DNA from 3 places in the Paenibacillus sp. FSL R5-0519 genome. Region 2 is predicted to be linked to each of the others. Evidence: predicted binding sites of a transcription regulator. Region 2 holds the regulator's gene; each other region holds the start of a gene.
The links. The regulator LexA, encoded in region 2, represses DNA repair genes until DNA is damaged. The targets are predictions, from matches to a motif close to CGAACATATGTTCG.
Positions count from the first base shown of each region.

Region 1: addB (helicase-exonuclease AddAB subunit AddB) is a predicted target of LexA. The motif match lies at 2,462-2,475, and genes of this name have one in related genera.
Region 3: recA (recombinase RecA) is a predicted target of LexA. The motif match lies at 4,196-4,209, and genes of this name have one in related genera.

Region 1 covers NZ_CP150234.1:1,740,759-1,748,713, forward strand. The annotation lists gene MKY73_RS07810 (Na/Pi symporter) at 1-226, opposite strand, end outside; gene MKY73_RS07815 (class I SAM-dependent rRNA methyltransferase) at 938-2,314, shown strand; gene addB (helicase-exonuclease AddAB subunit AddB) at 2,540-6,043, shown strand; gene addA (helicase-exonuclease AddAB subunit AddA) at 6,040-7,955, shown strand, end outside.
Region 2 covers NZ_CP150234.1:2,665,414-2,673,368, reverse strand. The annotation lists gene MKY73_RS12330 (ABC transporter permease subunit) at 1-444, opposite strand, end outside; gene MKY73_RS12325 (HAD family hydrolase) at 1,008-1,799, opposite strand; gene MKY73_RS12320 (hypothetical protein) at 1,828-2,337, opposite strand; gene MKY73_RS12315 (DUF896 domain-containing protein) at 2,463-2,672, opposite strand; gene MKY73_RS12310 (LysM peptidoglycan-binding domain-containing protein) at 2,767-3,144, opposite strand; gene lexA (transcriptional repressor LexA) at 3,441-4,067, shown strand; gene MKY73_RS12300 (aldehyde dehydrogenase) at 4,176-5,477, opposite strand; gene hemB (porphobilinogen synthase) at 6,659-7,654, opposite strand.
Region 3 covers NZ_CP150234.1:4,079,259-4,087,213, forward strand. The annotation lists gene rny (ribonuclease Y) at 197-1,738, opposite strand; gene MKY73_RS18285 (regulatory protein RecX) at 2,049-2,786, opposite strand; gene recA (recombinase RecA) at 3,062-4,126, opposite strand; gene MKY73_RS18295 (competence/damage-inducible protein A) at 4,370-5,626, opposite strand; gene pgsA (CDP-diacylglycerol--glycerol-3-phosphate 3-phosphatidyltransferase) at 5,735-6,322, opposite strand; gene MKY73_RS18305 (YajQ family cyclic di-GMP-binding protein) at 6,643-7,134, opposite strand; gene MKY73_RS18310 (hypothetical protein) at 7,289-7,453, opposite strand; gene MKY73_RS18315 (RodZ domain-containing protein) at 7,527-7,955, opposite strand, start outside.

The DNA of each region.
Region 1 (7,955 bases), 920 kb from region 2:
CATTAGCCAGTCCAATGGTGAGTACGGTGACCGCCGTACTGCTCTGTAACAAGGCCGTTGCACCTGCACTGAAGGCCATGCCTTTCCATGGAGCAGAGGTGGCGCGATTGAGCCAACCTGCCAACATGGGACCTGCCATACGCTGCAAGGCCGTCTCCATCAGCTTCATGCCACCAAAAAAGATAATAAGCCCATAGAGTAGGGGCAATATCACATCTCTAAACATAGAAACATCATTCCTTCCGTCCGGGTTCCTTAACTCATCCTATGAGTAAGAAAAGACAACCATGACAAGCCTAAAGGAATTCAGAGGAAAGCGAGCCTCCCTCAATTCAAGTATCTTAATTGCCGCACTCCAATTCGAAAGATACGGTGATTCGTGCAAGTGTAGTGGAGGGTACGAAATCGAATCTGAAGAAGCGAAGCGTGCGCCTTTGTCTCCGGATTTTCCCTTTAAAGAAGGGAATCAAAAAAATCTGGAGACAACAGCGATCGGAAGATCGATTCGTAACCGAAACGCCACCTAATTGCTGCACCCCAATTCGAAAGATACGGTGATTCGTGCAAACTTAGCGAAGAAGACGAAATTGTTACCGAAGAAGCGAAGCGCTCGCCTTTATCTCCAGATTTTCCCTTTTAGAAAGGGAGTCAAAAAATCTGGGGATAACAGCGATCGGAAGATCGATTCGTAACCGAAACGCCACCTAATTGCTGCACCCCAATTCGAAAGATACGGTGATTCGTGCAAACTTAGCGAAGAAGACGAAATTGTTACCGAAGAAGCGAAGCGCTCGCCTTTATCCCCGGATTTTCCCTTTAAGAAAGGGAATCAAAAAAATCTGGGGATAACAGCGATCAGAGGAACAATTCGTCGCCGTAGCGTCTCCTTTGCACCAAACCTATCTTTTCAACTAACTATGAAAGAAGTGGATCTACCTTGCCATCAGTTACACTCGAACGAAGTCGCAAAAAGCGGCTTGAACACGCACATCCATGGATATTTAACAATGAAATCGCCTCGGTTGACGGAAACCCGGAGCCCGGAGATCTGGTCAATGTATTGAATCATCAAGGTCGCTATCTGGCGACAGGTTATTACAATCCCGCATCTCAGATCACGGTAAGGGTTGTAGCTTATCAACCCCTGGATTCCGAACAGATGGATACGGCATTCTTTGCAGCGCGTTTCCGCGATTGCCTGCGTCATCGGGAACGTTTTATCCAGGATGGAGAGGCGTACCGTCTCGTTTACGGCGAAGCTGATTTTCTGCCAGGATTAATCGTTGACCGATTCGGCAGCATTCTTGTTGTACAGTTGCTTACACTTGGCATGGATCGATGCCGTGAAGCCATCGTACAGGCACTCATTGAAGTAATGCAGCCTGAAGGCATATATGAGCGCAGTGATGTCTCGATTCGTGAACTGGAAGGTTTGGAGCAGACCAAAGGCCCATTGTACGGAGATTGCCCGCGACATGTCACTGTTACAGAGAATGGACTACTCATTAAAGTGGACATTGTGGAAGGACAGAAGACAGGTTACTTCTTCGACCAACGTGAGAATCGTGCAGCGATCGAACCGCTCATGAAGGGTTGGGGTTACAAGAGTGGAATCACACTTCAAATGACCGAGCAGGATGGCACAGAGCAGCTCTTGCCTGTGAATAAAAGTGGTAAGGTAGTTACATTCCCTTATTGGGATGGTGCCACCGTACTGGAGTGCTTCTCACACACGGGCAGCTTCACGTTAAATGCTTGCAAATATGGAGCCAAGAAAGTGACTTGTCTTGATATATCGGAGCATGCCATTGAAAGTGCACGAACGAATGTCGAACTGAATGGTTTCACCGACCGTGTCGAATTCGTAGTTGCTGATGCATTCCAGTACTTGCGTGAACAAGTGAAAGGACTGGATGAACGTACTGCACGTGCGCGTGCTGGCGAACAAAAAGTAGATACTTCCAAAGCGCTTGCAGCTGGCGGTAAAACATTTGATGTTGTCATCCTCGATCCCCCAGCGTTTGCCAAGACGAAATCAGCAGTCAAAGGCGCATGCCGTGGATATAAGGATATCAACCTGCAAGGAATGAAACTGGTCAATGAGGGCGGATATTTGGTAACCGCCAGCTGTTCATACCACATGCGTCCAGACCTCTTCCTGGATACGATTGCTGGTGCAGCGGAAGATGCTGGCAAAGTGCTTCGTCTGATCGACTGGAAGGCAGCCGGTAAGGACCACCCGCAAATTTTGGGCGTGGATGAAGGACATTACCTCAAATTTGCTATTTTCGAGGTGCGCAGTAAAAAGAATTAGAGGAGTCTCTTTTTACTTTTTTTAATCCTTCGTGAGATAAAGTGAAGTTTAAATGAATGATACTTTCGGTTAAAAGTCCACAGTGTGAACAGCTGCGGGCTTTTTGCCGTGTTAACGGAGAGAATCTCCGGTTTTACCGGATAGTGGCAAACGTATGTTCCGAACCAAGTCAGATATGTTATACTGGGAATTAAAATCTTGTACGTGTGGTTTGGAGGATTAGACATGTCCGTTCGTTTTGTTATTGGCCGGGCAGGCAGCGGCAAAAGCTCGCTGATTACCCGGGAAATTACATCCTTACTTCAAAAGGAGCCGCAAGGTAAACCTTTGATTTTACTCGTTCCCGAACAGAGTTCCTTTCGAACAGAGCAGGCATTGGTGTCTTCTGGAGCAATTAAAGGTACCATGCGTGCAGAAGTGCTCGGCTTTCGCCGATTAGCTTACCGCATAATGCAGGAAGCAGGCGGTTCTGCTCGTATTCCAATCGGAGCCGAAGGCAAAAAGATGCTGCTCTATAAGGTCATCCAGCGTCGTAAGGAAGAATTGAAGCTGTTTGGTGCATCCGGCAGCCAGCTGGGTTTTATAGGCGAATTAAATGACTTATATAGTGAGTTTAAACGTTATGAAGTTGATCCATCTTTGCTTGAAGAAGGGTTGTCTGGAGGGTATACCTCATCCTCTTCGCCAATTCTGGAGGACAAGTTGCATGACTTGAATCTGATCTATCGTGACTATGAACAGGAACTGACCAATTTATATATTGATGATGAAGATACGTTGACCGAACTGACAGAGCGCCTGTCTGAAAGTACATTGCTGCAGGATGCTCAGATCTGGATTGATGGTTTTCAGGGATTTACGCCACAGGAGATGAGTGTGATCGGTCGCCTGATGTTGCAGTGCTCTTCCGTGACGATTGCACTGACATTGGATCGTGCATATGATCACGGCGCACTGCCTGGAGAACTGGAACTGTTCTATCCAACGGCAAGTGCCTATGCGCGTTTGAAAGGGATGGCTGAAGAACTGGGTGTACCGAGCGATATCACCGTGCTAGATTCGGAGATTCCACCGAGATACAAGGATCGTCCGGGACTTGCTCATCTGGAGGCTGGTTTTGACCGCCGAATTCGTTGGAAAGGTGATGGTACTGATTCAGGAATCCGCCTAGTTGCAGCGGAGAACCGACGAGCTGAGATGGAGGGAGCACTCCGTGAGATGCGGCGTCTGGCGCAAAACGAAGGTGCGCGTTATCGGGATATGGCAGTACTTGTTCGTCAGTTGGATACCTACGCTGATATAGCTGAACCGCTATTCAGGGACTATGGCGTACCTGTCTTTCTGGACCGCAGAAGAAATGAACTTCATCACCCATTATCCGAATTTATCCGTTCCGCACTGGATATTGTTCGGCGCCACTGGCGTTACGAGGATGTATTTCGCTGTGTCAAAACGGATCTGCTGCTTCCGCGTGATGGTTCCATCACCCGTGAAGATATGGACCAGCTTGAGAATTATGTGCTAGCTTGTGGTATTCATGGATATCGCTGGACTGACGGCAAGCCGTGGAAGTATGTACCCAGCCTGTCGCTGGAAGACAATGGTCAGGATGGCCATAGTCGTGGACGGGACCAAATGCTTTCTTTAATGGAGCGTTGTCGAGCGGTCATTACAGATGCCTTGGGTGCTTTTGAGAAACGGATGAAAAAAGCAAAGACAGCCAAAGCTCAATGCGAGGCACTATACAGACTGCTGGAAGAGGCCGAGATTCCATGGAAGTTGGAACATATGTCTGCTGAAGCTAAGGCGCAAGGTGACCCCGAACGATCGAGAGAACATCGGCAGATGTGGGGAGCTGTGTTGGATCTGTTGGATCAGATGGTCGATATGATGGGCAATGAACGGCTGGATATCACGCTGTTTGCCGGAATGATTGAGACCGGATTGACGGAACTGAAGCTGGGTCTGGTACCACCCGCACTGGATCAGGTTTTGGTTGGTTCCATGGACCGTACACGTCTTCAGGACATCAAATACGTATTTATCCTGGGTGCAGTTGATGGTGAATTGCCCGCCGTCCCTCAGGATGATGGTGTATTAACGGAACTGGAGAGAACGTTACTGACGGAAAGAGGTATGGCGCTTGGACCAGGTGCAACGAGGCAAATGCTGGACGAACGTTTTCTGATCTACACGGCACTTACAGCGGCAAGCAGCCAGTTATGGCTGAGTTACCCGGTTGCTGATGATGAGGGGAAAGCACTTCTTCCTTCCGAGATTGTCCGCCATGTACGGAAAATGTTTGGCCTGCAAGAACAGCCATTGCTCGCTCAACCACCGGTTGTAAACTCGGAAGAAGCCCATTGGTCCTATGTCACCCATCCAGGTCAGAGTCTGTCTGCGCTTATTGGACAATTGCGCAAATGGCGTCGCGGAGAAGACATCCCTGAAATGTGGTGGTCGGTCTACAATTGGCATTTATCTCAGGAGACAAGCAGACCTCAGCTGGAACGGTTGATGGGATCAATCTTTTATCGTAATCGGGCATTGCCACTACGGACAGCCACCAGTCGCAGACTGTATGGCACAGAGGTAAGGACGAGTGTCTCGCGAATGGAGCGGTTCGTAGCTTGTCCATTCTCGCATTTTGCTTCGCATGGGCTGCGCCTCAAAGAACGGCAATTGTACCGCCTTCAGGCTCCTGATATCGGACAACTTTTTCATGCTGCGTTAAGCCAGTTGGCTATGCGATTGCGTCAAGAAAATCGTAGCTGGGGCAGCTTGACCCCAGACCAATGCCGCAAGGAAGCCGAGCAAACCGTCGAGCAGATTGCACCACAGCTGCAAGGGGAGATTTTGCTAAGCACCAAGCGATACGGTTATATTTTCCGCAAATTGAAGGACATTGTTAGCCGGGCATCCGTTATTCTCGGGGAACAGTCCAGACGTGGAAGTTTTGAACCGATTGGGCTGGAACTTGATTTTGGACCGGATAAAACGCTGCCCCCACTCCGTTTTGAACTGGAGAACGGCTGTGTGATGGAGATCGTGGGTCGGATTGACCGTGTGGATGTCGCAGAAGGCGAGAATGGTCTGCTCCTCCGTGTCATTGACTACAAGTCGAGCCAGACGGACCTCAAGCTGCATGAAGTGTACTATGGTCTGTCATTGCAGATGCTCACCTATCTGGAGGTGCTGCTTAGTGCTGCCGAGGAATGGCTTGGAGAAACGGCGATGCCTGGAGGAACGCTGTATTTCCATGTGCATAACCCACTGTTGCAATCCGCAAACGGCATGACATCGGAGCAGGCCGGACAAGAACTGCTGAAACGGTTCAAAATGAAAGGTTTGCTGCTGGCGGACCGGGATGCTATCGCACAAATGGACAATACCCTGGATAAGGGGTATTCAGCTATTATTCCGGTTGCCCTTAAAGCAGATGGCAGCTTTTATAGCAGTGCCGCTGTAGCTACGCCAGAGCAATGGGATACGCTGCTTGCTTCGGTTCGCAGTAATATTCGTGAGATTGGTACCCGGATTACGGATGGGGATGTGGCGATTGAGCCTTATCGTATTCAGCAGGAAGTGGCGTGCACATTCTGTCCATATAAGCCTGTATGTCAGTTCGATGAAAATATAGAAGGCAATGAATACAACCTGTTGTCCAAACCGGGCAAACAGCAGATATGGGATATGTTATCTCACACCAAGGGAGGGGAAACATCATGACGAATATGCCTAAACCGGAAGGAAGCTTCTGGAGTGATGACCAGTGGAGTGCCATCTCGGAAAGCGGAGAAGATATTCTGGTTGCCGCTGCGGCGGGATCGGGCAAGACAGCCGTATTGGTTGAACGAATTATTCGCAAGATCGCAGATCCCTCCCAAGGATTTAGTGTGGATCGTTTGCTTGTAGCTACGTTTACCAAAGCCGCCGCCGCCGAGATGAAACAACGGATTCGGGAAGCACTGGAACGTGCGCTTGAAGAACAGCCTGGAGAAGAACATCTGCGTAAGCAACTGTCCCTGCTTGGGCGGGCATCCATTACCACATTGCATTCATTCTGTATGGAAGTCATTCGCCGGTACTATCAGCAGATTCCGTTGAACCCCGCTTTCCGTATCCTGAATGAAAATGAAGCGGAAATCATGCGGCAGGAACTGCTGGAAGAACTCTTTGAGGAAAAGTATGGCGAAGAGGATGAAGGCAGTACATTCCGCGAATTGGTGGACTGGTTCAGTGGAGAGCGAAACGATGATGCCATGCATCGACTGGTGCAACGCTTGTATGATTTTTCCCGCAGCCATTCCTGGCCGGATCATTGGCTCTCAGAGATGGCATCCGCTTTTCAGGTGGAAAGTGTGGAGGAGCTGGGTCATTCAGCATGGGTTCAGAGTATTATGCGTGATGCGGCTCTTGCTTTAAGTGGTGCAGCAGGTCTGCTCCGTCAAGGCATCCATATTTCCATGCAGCCTGAAGGTCCAGCACCATATGCAGATACGTTAAAAGAAGATCTGATGATGGTGGAGGAGCTGCTATCTGCAACCCAGGTAATGCCGTGGGAAAGGTTGCCCGAAGTGTTTCAACCCGCTGCATTTGGCAAATTGAAACCTTGCAAAAAGGATCAAACGGACCCGGTTTTACAGGATCAAGTGAAGGAACTCCGAGAGGCTGCGAAAAAGGCAGTTTCCGATCTGAAAGGCTCCTTGTTCGGGAGAAGTGCGTTTTCGTTCTGGCAGGAGCTGGAGCAAGCGGCACCGCTCATGCAGGAACTTTCGATGTTGGTTAGTACATTTGGAGAACGTTATCGACAGGCTAAACAGGAACGTGGGCAAGTTGACTTCAGTGATCTGGAGCATTACTGTCTTCACATATTGCGACATGAGGATTCAACGCCTGAACTGTCGATGCCTTCCGACGCGGCTATGGAGTACCGTTCACGATTCGATGAAGTGTTGCTTGATGAATATCAGGATACCAATACGGTTCAGGAAGATATCGTGAAACTGATCTCCAGAGAAAACCCGGGTAACCGATTCATGGTAGGTGATGTCAAACAGAGTATCTACCGGTTCCGGTTGGCTGAGCCAGGTCTGTTTATGAACAAGTATCGTCAGTACGGAGCGAGTACGCGTGAGGATGGAATGGTGGAACATCATCACAATCGTCCAGGACAACGTATTGATCTGGCGCGAAATTTCCGCAGTCGTGCGGAAGTCGTGCATTCGGTCAATATGATATTCCGGCAACTCATGAACGAGGGTGTGGCTGAGATTGCTTATGATGAACGAGCTCAACTGGCGTATGGGGCTACGTTCCCGTCAGAAACGCTTGGTGATGAGGCGTATACACCTGAAGTCATGCTGATCGATCGTCAGGGCGGTGGTCCTGATCTGACAGAGAGTACGGATGAGAACGGGGATGCAGCGGTCTACGCAGAACTGGAGAGTGCCGAACTTGAAACAGCCCAGTTGGAAGCGCGGGCGATCGCAAGGCGTATTCGCGAGATGGTTGGGGATACGGAGAAACCTGCTCTCCATGTCTATGACAAAGCCCTGCAAACCATGCGTCCGGCACGTTACGGTGACATGGTCATCTTGCTGCGTTCAACCTTGATGTGGGCTCCGCTCATGATTGAGGA
Region 2 (7,955 bases):
CATACCCGCCACGATAACGATGGACAGAAAATGAGGCAGATAAGATGCGGTTTGAACAAACTTTTTGAATCGTTTACTCTTCACTTCGTTAAGCATCAAGGCAAAAATGATTGGAACCGGGAATGTAAAGAGCAACGCGAGTCCGCCCAACATCAGCGTGTTACCAAATACTCTCCAGAAGGTTGGGTCCTCAATGAACATTTTGAAGTATCTTAACCCAACCCACGTTTCTCCAAATATACTTCCTCCGGGAACAAAGCGTCTGAATGCAATTACATTACCAATCATCGGCCCATATTTAAAAATAAGGAGATAGATGATGGGAAGGATTAATAGTGAATACAACTGCCAGTCTTTGCGGAACAAGGTTGCTGCCGTTCGTAATCTGCTTTCTTTACGTAAAGATGTCATGGTTAACGTTGTTTTAGCGGTTTCCGACTCCATGTGTTTTCACTCCAATCCAGGACTTGATAGATATAGACTATTTCATGAGCAATTCCCATCGCTTCTTTGGTAGAAAACAACCAATCCTTCAATTTCACCCCCACCACGAAATAGAGTACAGTCCAATGTAAGCGATATCATTTTGATGTTTTATGTAAAATCACTCAATTCAAGGTGCTTCACATCATGCATTAGCACTTAATAATTGGTGTGATCTCCAAATCTAGAGAAGGTCTTCGATGTGTATAAAGCGCTTACAAAAAATAAGAAATAATTAGCAACAACCCTCGCTTCCATTCAAATGAATTCATTTGAATTGAGTCAAAAGAAATTGCTTAGGACAATCTAAATACTAATCATACTAGTATGTTAGTTATATTTTAATCCAGCTTCCCCTTAATTTCAATAACTTTTAGTAAAATAAATGGAAATATCATTTAACAAGGCAATTTAGTTAATATACTCAAAATAAAAAAACATTGGTAACTTCAAGAACGATATCATCGTTCATTGAAGCTTCCAATGTTTCAGAGTGCTGAGGAAAGATGTTATGGCTGATTTGCTCAGAACTTAGCAATAAGTTGATCTAATTCGGATAAATGCGTAATTTCATGGTCAGGCGCATACGTTTCATTGTTGGTCTTATGCTCACGGTTAATCCATACGGCTTGGATGCCTGCTGATAGAGCACCACGAATATCCGTCGTCAACTTGTCCCCAACCATCATGCTCTCTTCGGGTTTAACACCCAGTTTACTCAAAGCATGCTCGAATATGGACGGATCTGGTTTTCCTTTTCCAAAGTTACCCGAGATAACAATCTCATCAAAGAAAGGAGTCAATTCAGGTACACCATCCAACTTCTCTTGTTGCAAAGCAGGACAACCGTTCGTTAACAGCAACAGTTTGTATTTCCCTTGTAATTGACGCAAAGTATCCATCGTTTCTTCGTACACATGAGGTCTGGATCTACGTTCTACTCCAAACTGCGCGGCCAGTTGTTCAGCAAGATCTTCCCGATCTATACCCAACTTCAACAAGCCACGACGCCAGGATTCTTTACGGTAAACTGGAGCAAGTTGTTCCAACTGACGGAACTCAGCTTGATCCCCACCAGTAAAGTTGGCCCAAAGGCCTTCAAACGGATTGATTCCAATCATTTTGGTAAAAGCAAAGGTCTCATAAGATTCATACAGTGCACGTGCCTCGTTACGAACAGCTTCTTCAAGTTCCTCCGGTTTGACCCCAGTCTCTTGTGCTGCAATTAGACAAGTCTCATGAAATGCTTCTCGAACACTGCGCTCATCCCACAATAAAGTATCATCCAGGTCGAACAAAATCGCTTTTAACGCCATTCCGATCATCTACCCCTTTATGCAATAATTACTTATCGATCGTTTCCACGGTGATCTGGTGTGCTTTTGCAAACTTCAGCAAACGTTCTGCAATCGCATCTGTATCGTAACGGTTCAATAACTTGGTGAACACCCATCTTTTCCCGCGACTTTTATGTTCGATAACAACTGTGCCTGGTTCAATTCTGAATTTGACAATATCTTCAACCCCGATTGAACGTTCACGATTACCCTTTGTCGTTATAATCCGATTACTGCTGATCTTGATGTATGGACGACGAAGCATGAAGATGACTGCCAAAAATACGTAAAGCAGCATCGTCACCCAGTCCCAGGTTGTCATCGGAGCTTGCACAAGGAACGTGCTCATAAACAGATACAAAAAGGCGAGACCGATCAAAAATATAGGGAACAAAAGGCTACGTCCCTTAAAGACTTCTTCACCTGGTGTACCTGTGATAGGCTGACCACTTTTTTTGCGTTGCTGATTTAACTGCTTGGAATTTTTCTTAACCGTTCTCTCGAACGAACGCGACATGAGAATCCCCCTTATGTGTCTTTGTATCGGCTTACATAACTGTAAACCAACATTTCCCCCTATAAATTGCATACTCAGAATAACAGGAAGAAACCTAAATATCATAATGATATCATTAGGTTTCGTTAGTGTTTGAGTTTGCCTTGGTGGCCTTTGTCATTCTCATCATCAACAATCTCAATGGTATCCAGTTGTTGTCTGAAATTGCTGCGAATATTACTCAAATAAATCTCTCTTAGCTCGGCACGTTCAGCAAGTTCTTCCTCCGACAATCCAGTGGACTTTTGCTTACGAGCCAATTCGTTAATACGTGCTACCAGACTATCTATATCCAAGCTTGTCCCCTCCAAAAATACAAAGTCATACTAACTTTGCCATGATAAAGGCTGCTTGTCAAGCTGACACGCGTTAACTCTCATTGATGTGCTTTTATTCTGCGAATTGAGGTAGAGTTAGTACTTGTCCCACTTGGATGGAAGTCGCTTGAAGTTGATTCACTTTCTTAATTGCTTCTATATATATACGTGTATCCATGTTAGTCGGTTTATGTTCCAAAGAAATACTCCATAATGTTTCCCCTTGTGAAACGGCTATCTTTCCTCCAGGGAGAACATCATTCTCATTGCCAGCAAATACCGTTAATACAGTGCTGCAACCAATAAATATAATCAAAGAAGTGATGGCTACCTTTAATATCCATGAAGAAATCTTGAAACGCGCTAAAACCTTCTTGTAGTTCCCTATGTTAGACTTAACCAGTTCCGAATTCATCGGTTCATAAATACTTTGATAAGTTGAATATCTCATTAAATACCCGCCTCCAAACGTTTGTTCCTATCTGTTAAAATCAATATAACACGAACACTTGTTTTGTTCAATAGATTTTTAGAACAATTGTTCGCTTATTTTTTGAAGGAGCAATATCTTAATTCAAACCCTTCTGCGAAGCATTTGCAGTATTTTGCTCTGACTTTTGGACAAATTCGGTTCTATAAGTTAAAAAACACTGATTATATGCCATTTTATTTAGAACTTATGTTTGTACGAACGGAGGTTCTATGTTATAATTTTCCCAAACGTTACTAAAATGGGGTTGATACGGTATGTCGAAGATATCCAGCAGGCAGCAGGCAATTCTGGAATTTATACGAAATGAAGTCCGGTTGAAGGGGTATCCTCCTTCCGTACGGGAAATTGGTGAAGCTGTTGGACTGGCTTCCAGCTCAACAGTACATGGACATTTGGATCGCCTGGAGAAAAAAGGTTTGATCCGACGCGACCCTACCAAGCCAAGAGCCATTGAGCTTTTGAGCCAGGAAGAATCTGAGCATTCTCATCAATTTGCTCATAGCGTTGCACGTATTCCTGTCGTTGGTAAGGTTACAGCCGGGGTTCCAATTACTGCAACCGAGAACATTGAAGACTACTTCCCTCTTCCTACACATTATGTAGGTGAACAGAAAGTGTTTATGCTTTCGGTAGTCGGAGATAGTATGGTGGAAGCAGGAATCGTTAACGGAGATTACGTTATTGTCCGTCAACAGCAAACTGCTGATAACGGTGATATCGTAGTGGCAATGACTGAAGACGATGAAGCTACAGTGAAAACGTTCTATAAAGAGAAAGATCATATTCGCCTTCAACCGGAGAATGCGACCTTCGAACCTTTACGTTTGAAACACGTTAGTATTCTGGGTAAAGTCATTGGCCTTTTCCGAGATATTCATTAATATCTAACCTGAGTAACATAACTAGATGCAATACACTGAAATACCAAAAGAGGTTGCCCTGATGAACAGGACAACCTCTTTTTATGTTTATATTGTTTTATCGGCTAATTATTCACTGCGTTTCAGAACACTCTTGTGATGCGAGAACACATCAAAGCTCTGTTGCCCGTGATATGAGCCCATACCACTCTCTCCTACACCACCAAACGGGAGATAATGTGATGTCATATGAGAAAGTGTGTCATTAATACATCCCCCACCGAAGGATACTTGATTCAGAATCTGATCCTGCAGTTGCTCATCCTGTGTGAAGAGATAAAGCGCCAATGGTTTTGGCCGGCGGACAATCTCATCCAGCATGGGGGTCAAGTCACTGTACGTAAACACTGGAAGAATCGGACCGAAGATTTCTTCTTGCATAACAGATGATTCCCAGTTCACCTCTCCAAGTACCGTCGGCTCAATCAGCAACTGCTCCCGCACAGAACGTCCACCTATCAGCGTTTGGCCATCTGTGAGGAATTTCGACAACCGATCAAAGTTACGCGCGTTGACAATATGCGGGAAATCAGCATTTTGTAACACATCATCTCCAAATTTATCTTTGATCTCTGCGCCAATCAGATCAATCAATTCATCATGAGCTTGTTCATGCACAAGCAAGTAATCCGGAGCAACGCAAGTTTGCCCTGCATTCAGGAACTTACCCCGAACAATACGCTGGGCCACCAGCTTCAAATCTGCATCACGATGGACAATAGCAGGACTTTTACCACCCAACTCTAGAGTTACAGGAGTCAGATGCTCCGCAGCTGCCTTCATCACAATACGACCAACACCCGTACTACCTGTGAAGAAAATATAATCAAACTTCTCTTTCAACAATGCGGTGCTGGCTTCAACTTCCCCTTCCATAACGGCAATATACTCCTGGGGGAAGATCTCCTGAACCAGATCATATGTCAGACGAGATACGGCTGGTGTTAATTCAGAAGGCTTGATAACTGCACAGTTACCGGCTGCAATTGCTCCAATCAGTGGACCAAAGGCCAGTTGGAAAGGGTAATTCCAAGGTGCAATAATAAGAGCCACTCCATATGGTTCAGGGTAAATGGTGCTCACCCCATCCGGCATAGCCGAATTGGTTGGGACTTGTTTTGGCGCAGCCCATTCCTCCAGATGTTCTAATGCAAAATCCAATTCACCCAGAACAATGCGAATCTCGGAACCGTATGCTTCCGCCTCAGATTTGTTCAGATCCGCCCGAAGTGCATCTTGTATCCGTTGCTGATACTTTTCAATTCCTTTTCTAAGCTGCTGAAGTGCATTAATCCGATACTCGATATTTTTAGTTTGTCCTGTATAAAAAAATGTACGTTGTTCTGTCACCAATGGTTTTGCCTGATCCATATCAACATCTCCAATTAATCATTTAAAATTAAATTGCTCAAAATTTATTTAAAGTATACCTCTTCTATATGAAACTTTCAACATACAATTGAAACATTGATTTGTATGTATTTGAGTGATGGTTTGGATTCTAAAAGAGTGAATGTTAGTATTTCTTTCTATTTCGTGGCTATCAGAATTTCGGAGCTTGATTTAGATCTTTCGCTTCCGACAGATTAATTCAATATAGAAAAAATTCTAATTTCATTTTCTTTTTCATAGGTTAGTAGATAAATGAAAAATGATTTTGCGTTATTACTAACATGAAGTGTTAAAGTTCATAGAGAGTTCAGTTACCCTATAAAAAACTCCTCTTTCAATGATGAGAAGAGGGTTTTACGATTATCTATCGGTAAATGAATGTATCTGTTAGTTATATGTAAGCTTGGTTACAGACAAACACAAAAATGCTATGGGAGCTGATGAAGAATAATTCAGGAGACATTTGGGGGATTCTGTGAGTATATTACTTTTAGTTGATTTCATCTGTTCTCACCCACAAAATAAAAGAAGCCACATTTGGCTCCTATTTATGTATCTTAAATTCAAATATCTCACGAAAACATCTCTTCCCCATGATCTTAATGGAAACTAATATATGAGCTTCTACTGATACACCTTAGTCAATAATATGTTCCTTATCACATAGGACACGCCAGACGAAATACGGACTTAAGTTAAGGCCGTTGGAAGAAATCCCATATCTGTGGATAATATCTTATATGTGTAATTCATCTCATCACCAAATCTACCAATTCGACAAAAGGATTTCATTTCCTGAACATAATTACTTACAAACTACAAATCCCATAATAATACTTTTTAAACCAACATTCTACAACAAGATTATTTACAAATATAAATATAACTTTTATATGTTATATTTATCTATTTTGGGCCGACCTAATTATGACGGAAAGAATTGATGGATTCTACTCCAGTACCTTGAACTCAATCTCCGTAAAAATACCGTCTGCTTTTCCCCACAATCTACATCCCCACAGACTTTTATAATCTGATTAGAACATAAAAGACCCGTAAGAGGGCACTTTTTTCAAAGTGTCCATCTTACGGGTCACAGTTCATTGGCGCTGATACTTCTTAAACTCAAATAAAAAAGCAATTTTGTCTAGTTGTGTATATCAATGCAGAGATTCTCCATCTCTCATTCGCCGCGCCATATCTACAGCAAAGTAAGTTAAAATGCCATCGCATCCGGCACGTTTGAACGCCAATAATGATTCTTCTATTACAACATTGGCATCGAGCCAGCCATTCTGAATAGCTGCCATCAACATGGAATATTCTCCACTAACCTGGTAAGCAAAAGTCGGAACTTTAAATTCCGATTTCACCCGCTGTATGACATCTAAATAAGGCAGTCCTGGTTTTACCATGACCATGTCCGCGCCCTCGGCCAAATCAAGCGCTACCTCTCGAAGGGCTTCATCGCTATTGGCAAAATCCATTTGATAGCTTTTTTTATCCCCGGACAGGACATTCCCCAGAGCATGACGGAAAGGACCATAGAAACCGGATGCATATTTCACCGCATACGATAAAATTCTTGTATTGACCAGTCCCTTTTCCTCCAAAGCACTCCGTATAGCACCTATACGCCCATCCATCATGTCGGATGGAGCTACAACATCAAACCCAGCTTCCGCAAGTATGATGGCTTGCTCGCATAATTTACTTACACTTTCATCGTTTACGATATAGCCATTACGTAAAATCCCATCTTGCCCATGAGTGGTGTAAGGATCTAATGCAACATCACCGATTAATCCTAGTTCCGGGAATGCCTGCTTAAGCTGACGGGCTGCCCGGCAAATTAAATTATCCGGATTTGTCGCCTCACTCCCGTCAGCATCTTTTTTTTCTAGCTCGATAACAGGAAATAGTGCAATTGCTGGAATTCCCAATTCTACCGCTTGTCCCACATGCTCAGTAAGACGATCCAGTCCGACTCGCCACTGCCCTGGCATCGAAACAACTTCTTCTGGCTCTCCCGATTGTTCCCGAACAAAAACAGGCCAAATGAAATCATCAGCCGACAAGCGATTTTCGGCCACCAATCTGCGACTCCAGTCATTGTTTCTATTTCTTCTCATACGAATTGACGGAAAACTCCCCATCGATATCATCCCCTACTCTAAATATTCTCTGAACTACTCACTATTCTGCCATACTTTCTTGAGTTTAATAGTTAATCTTAAGTATTGTTCTTCAAAGTTAACCCAATCAAAGACCCTTCACTTATAACTAAGCCTAAGAGAAGCGTTTCTGCTCAAAAGATAGTTACCCCGTTTAACCGCGCAATTCGGGTTCCCTTTTTGACTTACAAATTTTTCGAGTCAGAGCTAGTTCTTCATTACTTAAATCTTCAACACTTTACGTTTTACAATAAGAGCCAGAAAATTCTTATTATTTCCCATA
Region 3 (7,955 bases), 1.4 Mb from region 2:
CCTGCAAAGTTCTCTTTTTCGAATGTTGAACCTTTGCAGGACTCTATCTCTTGTTCCAAGATGTGTATTTATACAAAAAGCCTTTGACGAATATGGAATTCAGCCGAATAAGCCTAGCCTCTTTTTTGGCCGCACACTTTAAGGGGCTATCAAAAGGAAAAGTGGCCCATTACTGCGGCCACTTTTCCGTATTGCTCTATTTTGCGTATTCAACCGCACGGGTTTCCCGAATGACGGTGACTTTGATGTGACCCGGATAGTCGAGTTCATTCTCAATCATCTTCGTGATGTCACGGGCGAGACGGAAGGCTTCAGCATCATCGATCTTCTCAGGCTGTACCATAACACGAACTTCGCGTCCGGCCTGAATGGCGTACGATTTCTCGACACCTTCGAAGGATTCCGAAATCTCTTCCAGCTTCTCCAGTCGTTTGATATACGTTTCCAGCGTTTCGCGGCGTGCGCCTGGTCTTGCTGCGGAGAGTGCATCTGCTGCACCAACCAACATGGCAATGACCGAAGTCGCTTCGCAATCTCCGTGATGGGACGCGATACTGTTGATTACAACCGGATGTTCTTTGTATTTCTTCGCCAGTTCCACGCCAATTTCGACGTGTGATCCTTCCACTTCGTGATCCAGCGCTTTACCGATGTCATGCAATAGACCTGCACGTCTTGCCAGAGTTACGTCTTCTCCGAGTTCGCCAGCCATCAATCCAGCCAGATAAGCGACTTCCATCGAATGTTTCAAGACGTTCTGACCATAACTTGTACGGAACTTCAACCGGCCCAAAATTTTGATCAGATCCGGATGCAGACCATGCACGCCCACTTCAAAGGTAGCTTGCTCACCGTATTCACGGATGCGCTCATCCACTTCTTTGCGGGATTTCTCAACCATCTCTTCAATCCGTGCCGGGTGAATACGTCCGTCAGCCACCAGTTTCTCCAGGGCAGTACGGGCAATCTCACGGCGAATCGGGTCAAAGCCCGACAGAATAACAGCTTCTGGCGTATCATCGATAATGAGGTCAATCCCTGTAAGGGTTTCAAGCGCACGGATGTTACGTCCTTCACGACCGATAATCCGGCCTTTCATTTCTTCATTCGGCAGGGTAACAACAGATACCGTTGTTTCCGCTACGTGGTCAGCCGCACAACGTTGGATGGCGAGTGTAATAATCTCGCGGGACTTTTTGTCCGCTTCTTCCTTCGCTTGTTGTTCAATGTCCTTGATCATTTGAGCCGTCTCATGACGAACTTCCTGTTCTACGTTGGACAGTATGATACTGCGTGCGTCTTCCATAGTGAGGTTGGATATACGTTCCAACTCTGTCACCTGGTTTTTGTAGATCATTTCGATCTGCTGCTGAGTCTCATCAATTCGTTTCTCTTTGTTAGCCACTTGCTCTTCTTTACGTTCGAGTGATTCCAATTTTTTATCCAGCGACTCTTCTTTTTGCAACAATCGTCTTTCTTGTCGTTGAATTTCATTCCGACGTTCACGAGTGTCTTTTTCAGCTTCAGCGCGAATGCGATGGATTTCATCCTTCGCTTCCAACACTGTTTCTTTCTTCAGTGCTTCTGCCTCTTTCTTCGCGTTCTCCACGATTTGTACGGCAGCTTGTTCCGCACTAGAGATTTTAGCCTCTGCAAGAGATTTGCGAATAAAATATCCTACTCCGAACCCAATGAATAGCGCGGCTGCAACGAGAGCGATCGTGATTGCAATTTCCATACTGTTCACCTCCTCGTTGGTTCCTCCAAGGCATTCCTTGGGTCAATTTGCAGTTTTCAAACCTTACATATTTTTGGGAATAACGAATACTCACGGCGATCCCCCGCCGATTTTCATTTCACATGTACATGTTTCCACGTACTATTCACTGTTTCCAGCGAACCCATAATTAAGAATGGTATAAATCTTAAGAAACCGAAACCGCTTTTTTGGAAGGAAAAAGGGTTGTCCATTTCTTACAGACTCATTTCCATTTTAGTATTTGACGAAAGAAATTGTCAAGAGAATGCAGTATAGAGACTCTAGTCTGCTAATCCCATAACAACGCTTCGTCATCTTCGGCGTCTTCAGCCTCATCTTCTTCAATTAAACAATTCACGACCCGGCGCACCATATCCATTGAAAAACCACGTCTCATTAAGAAGGGAAGCGTTTTATTTTTCTTCTCTTTGACGTCCCCTTTGACCTGATTCCATTTTTTTCGTCCGGCACTCAATGCAGTCTCAAATTCCGCATCCGCACTGACACCTTCCAGCGCTTCAACAATAAGATCATTGGCAATACCCTTTTGACGGAGCTCTTGCCTTATCCACAGTTTTCCCTTCCGCTTGCCCTCCATACGCTGTCTTGTCCATTCCTTCGCAAATAGGTCATCATCCACCAAATTCTCGCGCTCAAGTCGATCCAGCGTCTCTTCAATTAAAGGGGCAGCAAACTCTTTTTGACGAAGTTTCTGACTTAACTCATGTCGTGTACGCGGCTTATGCTCCAAAAAACGTAGAGATTGTGTATACGTCCGCTGCCTTTCGTCAGCTACAATGATTTCTTCCAGATCCTTCTTCATAAACGAATTGCCTTGAGTCATCCTGTATTTAATCATTACATCTTCAAGAACCGTTATGGAGTGGATGCCAAAAGTGATTCGATAACGAGCTTGCCTGTGCTTTGTCCGTTCTACACGCGTAATTATAAGTTCTTCGTTGTCCGGAAATTGGGATAGGCCATCCTGTTCTGCTTCTTCATATAAATCCTCGTCATGTTGATCCATTCAGGTCTCCCCTTTCACATCATGTTCATTCTGACTACGTCAAGCACATCTTCACATAAAGAATGCTAATACAAAAGGCCGGGAACTCAGCCCGGCCTTTATCTCCACAGTAGCGTGCCAACAGCCCCTGTCCATTGGGACAGGGGCTGTTGGACAGCAAGAGCAATCCCACTACAATCCACTTATCCAGATTGATCCAAGCTCAATCAGATAAGTTTATGGAGCCCAGTGGGAAACACCCTCAGGGCCTCCAGCAAGGGAGGCTTTGAGAGAGATTACTCGTTGATTTCAAACAATTCTTGTTCTTCTTCTGCTTCTTTTTGTTGCTCTTCACTCGTTGGCGCAGGAACTGCGGTAGTCAAGTTACTAGCTACCCGAATTTTTTGTTCAATGATTTCAGCAATATCTTTATGCTCTTTCATGAACTGCTTCGCGTTCTCACGGCCTTGTCCTAAACGCTCACCTTCGTAAGAGTACCAAGCACCACTTTTATTAACGATATCCAGCTCAGTACCAATATCAATGATACTGCCTTCTCTCGAAATACCCTCGCCATACATGATATCCACTTCCGCTTGTTTAAACGGAGGTGCCACTTTGTTTTTCACAACTTTAATACGAGTACGGTTACCAATCATGTCATTGCCTGATTTGATACTCTCAATACGACGTACATCCAGACGTACCGTAGAATAAAACTTCAGAGCACGACCACCAGGTGTTGTTTCCGGGTTACCAAACATAACGCCAACTTTCTCACGAAGTTGGTTGATAAAGATTGCGATTGTTTTGGATTTGCTGATTGCACCAGACAGTTTACGCAACGCCTGAGACATCAAACGCGCTTGCAAACCAACGTGTGAATCACCCATTTCGCCTTCAATCTCTGCTTTTGGAACCAATGCAGCTACAGAGTCAATAACGACGATATCTACTGCACCACTGCGTACAAGAGCTTCTGCAATTTCCAGCCCTTGCTCACCCGTATCTGGCTGAGATAGAAGCAATTCGTCAATGTTAACGCCCAATTTGCTTGCATATTGAGGATCAAGAGCATGCTCGGCATCGATAAAGGCTGCTTGTCCACCAACACGTTGTACTTCAGCAATCGCATGCAATGCGACAGTTGTTTTACCTGAAGATTCAGGTCCATATATTTCAACAATACGGCCTTTAGGCAAGCCGCCTGTTCCTAATGCAATATCCAAAGCCAAGGAACCACTGGGAATAATTTCCACATTCATATGAGTGGACTCACCCAGTTTCATGATGGATCCTTTACCAAATTGCTTCTCTATTTGACGGAGCGCCATATCAAGCGCGGCACGACGGTCTGACAATAAGCTCACACCCTTTACTGTTTATAAGATAATGATACCTTGTTTTAACACGTTTGCCAAGCTTTTTTTCGAACATACATTCGTTTTTTTTGTAAAGGCCGAGGCGCCTCTTCCTCAAAGAAACTTTCCATTAAACAGAAAAAAGAACCGTAAACAAGGCTGTAAAGCCTAATTCTACGGTTCTTCCGTCTTCCTTAATTATACTTCTTTAGAGCTTCAAATGCAATCGAAGCTATTAACTGATCAATCCATCGCCACAAGTTTTTGCCATAGGCGATAGAGAATCGCTTTGGCTGAGCGAATGCGGACAGTCTCGCGATTACCATTAATACGCAGCTCATGAATTTCCGTCTCTTTTCCACGTTCAGCCAGAGCGATGAAGACAAGTCCGGGTGGCTTGCGTTCCGAATATCCCGGTCCAGCTACACCGGTAACAGCCAAGCCAAAATCAGCATCGCCAATCATGCGGATCTGCTCAGCAAGCACTTTTGCAACCTCAGGACTTACCGCCCCAGGTGCATCTTCACCTTCCAGATAATCATGAGGCACATTCAGCAGCTTTTCCTTAATCTCATTGGAGTAACAAACAATTCCACCTTTAAGCATTGAGGCACTTCCCGGTACAGAAGTCAGACTTTGCATGACAAGACCTCCTGTACAGCTCTCAGCTGCGCTAAGCGTCAGCCCCATGTCAGACATCATGGTTACAATTGTGTACTCTATAGGCACATCCTCGTTCGCGTAGAGATGTTCTGTCAAACGCTCCCGAATCTGAACCTCCATCGCATCCAGCTTCAGCTTCGCCTCTCCTTCACTCGCAGCCTTAGTGGAGACACGTACCGTAACTTCGCCTTCGCTCGCGTAAGGGGCAATTGTAGGGTCTGTCTGCGCGTCAATCAGATCCAGCAGTCGATCCTCCAGAGCAGATTCACCGATACCTGCGAATTTGAGCATTCGGGAATAGATCGGCATTTCTTCTGTAAGCACATGTTGGAACAGCCAAGGCTTGACTTCCTGTTCAAACATTGGAATTAGCTCTTTAGGTGGTCCAGGCATCACAACATAATGTTTATCATTATCAGAAATCGCATTTCCTGCCGCAAGACCCGTTTCATTGGCCAGAGGTGTCCCACCCTCAATAACAATGGCCTGACGTCGGTTATTCTCTGTCATGTCCACATTACGATCTCTGAAAAAGCTCTCAATTTTATCCATCGCCATTCGATCCGTATGCAGTTTTCGGTTAAGAACAGCTGCGAGCGCATCCTTGGTCAGATCATCTTGAGTGGGTCCGATGCCACCGGAAAATAAAATAACGTCAGCACGGCCCTGCGCAATGCGAATAGCTTCACTAAGTCGGTTCAGGTTATCCCCAACCACCGTTTGGAAATATACATCGATCCCCATCGCAGCCAATTCACGGGATAGGTATCTGGCATTGGTATTGACGATTTGTCCAAGCAGTAGCTCTGTGCCAACTGCAATGATTTCTGCCTTCATTGAGCATCCTCCTGTACATGTGGTGAGTGATCAAAGGGCAATAGGATAATTTCCTATTGCCCCTGACCCAATGCTTCCTTCATGATTACCCATTTTTAGAACCAACTATTAAGCTTTTGTTAAATGAAGCAGGTTTTTGTTTTTGATAAAGTAATCGATACCCGACCAGATAGTAATAAGCGCTGCTGCCCATACTGCGATAATATCGACGTGAATACCCGTGTATGAGAACGGGAAATTGTTCAACAGCAACAACACAATTGCCACAATCTGCACTACCGTCTTCAGCTTGCCCCAGGCACTCGCAGCAACAACCGAACCATCCAGCAATGCGATTTGGCGCAAGCCGGTAACTGCAAATTCACGACTAATAATAACCACTGCAATCCAGGAATCCAGCTTGCCCATCTCCACGAGCGAGATCAAAACTGCAGTAACCAACAGCTTGTCTGCGAGCGGATCAAGCAGTTTTCCCAGATTGGTAACCATGTTATTTTTCCGCGCAAGGTATCCGTCGATTCCATCTGTGCTTGCGGCGATGATAAAAATAACAGCAGCAATCAGTTGATTATACGGAAGCGAAAAGCTTCCAAGCTGCAACGGCTCTGGATAAAATGGAAAATCCACGAGCAGGAACACCATCAAAAAAGGGATTAAGCAAATTCGTGCAAGCGTAATCCGGTTGGGTAAATTCACAAGACGCCCTCCCTCATATCCTCCATTACTCCAAACAATCATCATAATCCCGTTATCATCATCCGGAACATGAAATGTACAGTTTCAATGTCAATCCATATTAACATGATCCCATTATGTAGAAACGCAAAAAATAAAGTCAACCGCTCAAAAGCAAAACCGCTTTAAACGTTCCGGTGACTTCCAGAAGATGTACTGCTTTTCACAAAGTCAGCAAACGATGAGGACTGGACTTGATGCATGACTGCCAGCAATGCACACTTAGTATAATATACGCCTAATACCATGTCAAAAAACACTTCTGCTACAAGAAGGTCTTATTACTTGAAATTTGTATATTGCAAATCCAGAGGCAGGTTGGCACCATTTAACAGCTGCATGACTGCTTGCAAATCATTTTTACTCTTACCCGTTACCCGTAGCTGGTCTCCCTGAATCTGACTCTTCACTTTCAACTTGGAATCCCGAATCAGAATATTGATTTTTTTGGCGATGTCCTGATCAATCCCCTGTTTGAAATTCAAGCGCTGGCGGACAGTACCAGAAGATGCTGGCTCTACCTTTGCGTAATCAATGTTTTTCAATGGTAGACCACGCTTCGCCATTTTGGATTGAAGTACGTCAATGACAGCCTTAAGTTTGGTCTCATCATCAGATACGATTGTTAACGCATCCTTATCCAGTTTCAGGCTGCTCTTGCTGCCCTTGAAGTCATAACGAGTGCCAATTTCCTTCTCGGTTTGTGTAACGGCATTTGTCAGTTCCTGCAAGTCCATTTTGGACACGATATCAAATGAATTTTCTGAACTCAAAACAGTCACCCTTTCAGTTAATCATATGTTCTGTAACATTATAGAGGATACCTCAAGCAAAAGTCTAATTTCAAGCTGTTCTATACCAAGAAAAAAGCATTTTTGGCTTCCACCTGAAGTGGCTGCCAAAAATGCTTGCTGGTCCAGCTTCCAACTAATAGCGGCTGCGGTTGGGCTGTCTGAACATATCGAGCACACCCAAAAGCACATGTGCAAGTCCAAACCCCAATATTCCGTAACCCCAAGCACTTGGAGTCAGATAATAACCCAGGAGGCTGACAATGATCCCTAAACCCGTTACGATCCAGCTGACTGTCACAGCCATCCACCTCACTTCACCAAAAGTTAACTGCAAGTTAAGACACAGTTATTGTCTCCTGCAGTTGACCGGGTTATTCGCTACCAGTGGTACCCTCTGTACTGTCCGTTGAACCATTTTCAGCACCTGTGGAAGTAGCAGTATTGCCAGTGTCTTCACCAAGCTTCAAACGGATCCGATTGGTTGCCTTGCCATCCGTTACAACTTGCCCGCCAACCTCAATCGTGGTCGCTGCAGCGTAACCGGACTTAATGTACATGCCTGCACTATCCAGCTCAAAGGTATAGCTGTCGCCTTCGGCCGTGTTACCATACTCCAACTTCTCTCCGCTGGAGTTCTCGCCCTTGTATACTTCCAGCCAGCTATGACCTGTGGCTTTGATCGTAACCGTTACAGGTTTGCCTGCACTTCCGTTAACTTTGAAGTTTGTAATATTGCCTGACTTCCCATCTTCTGCAACCGTTACAGCAGACGATGAATTATCTGTCGGTTCTTCCTGATT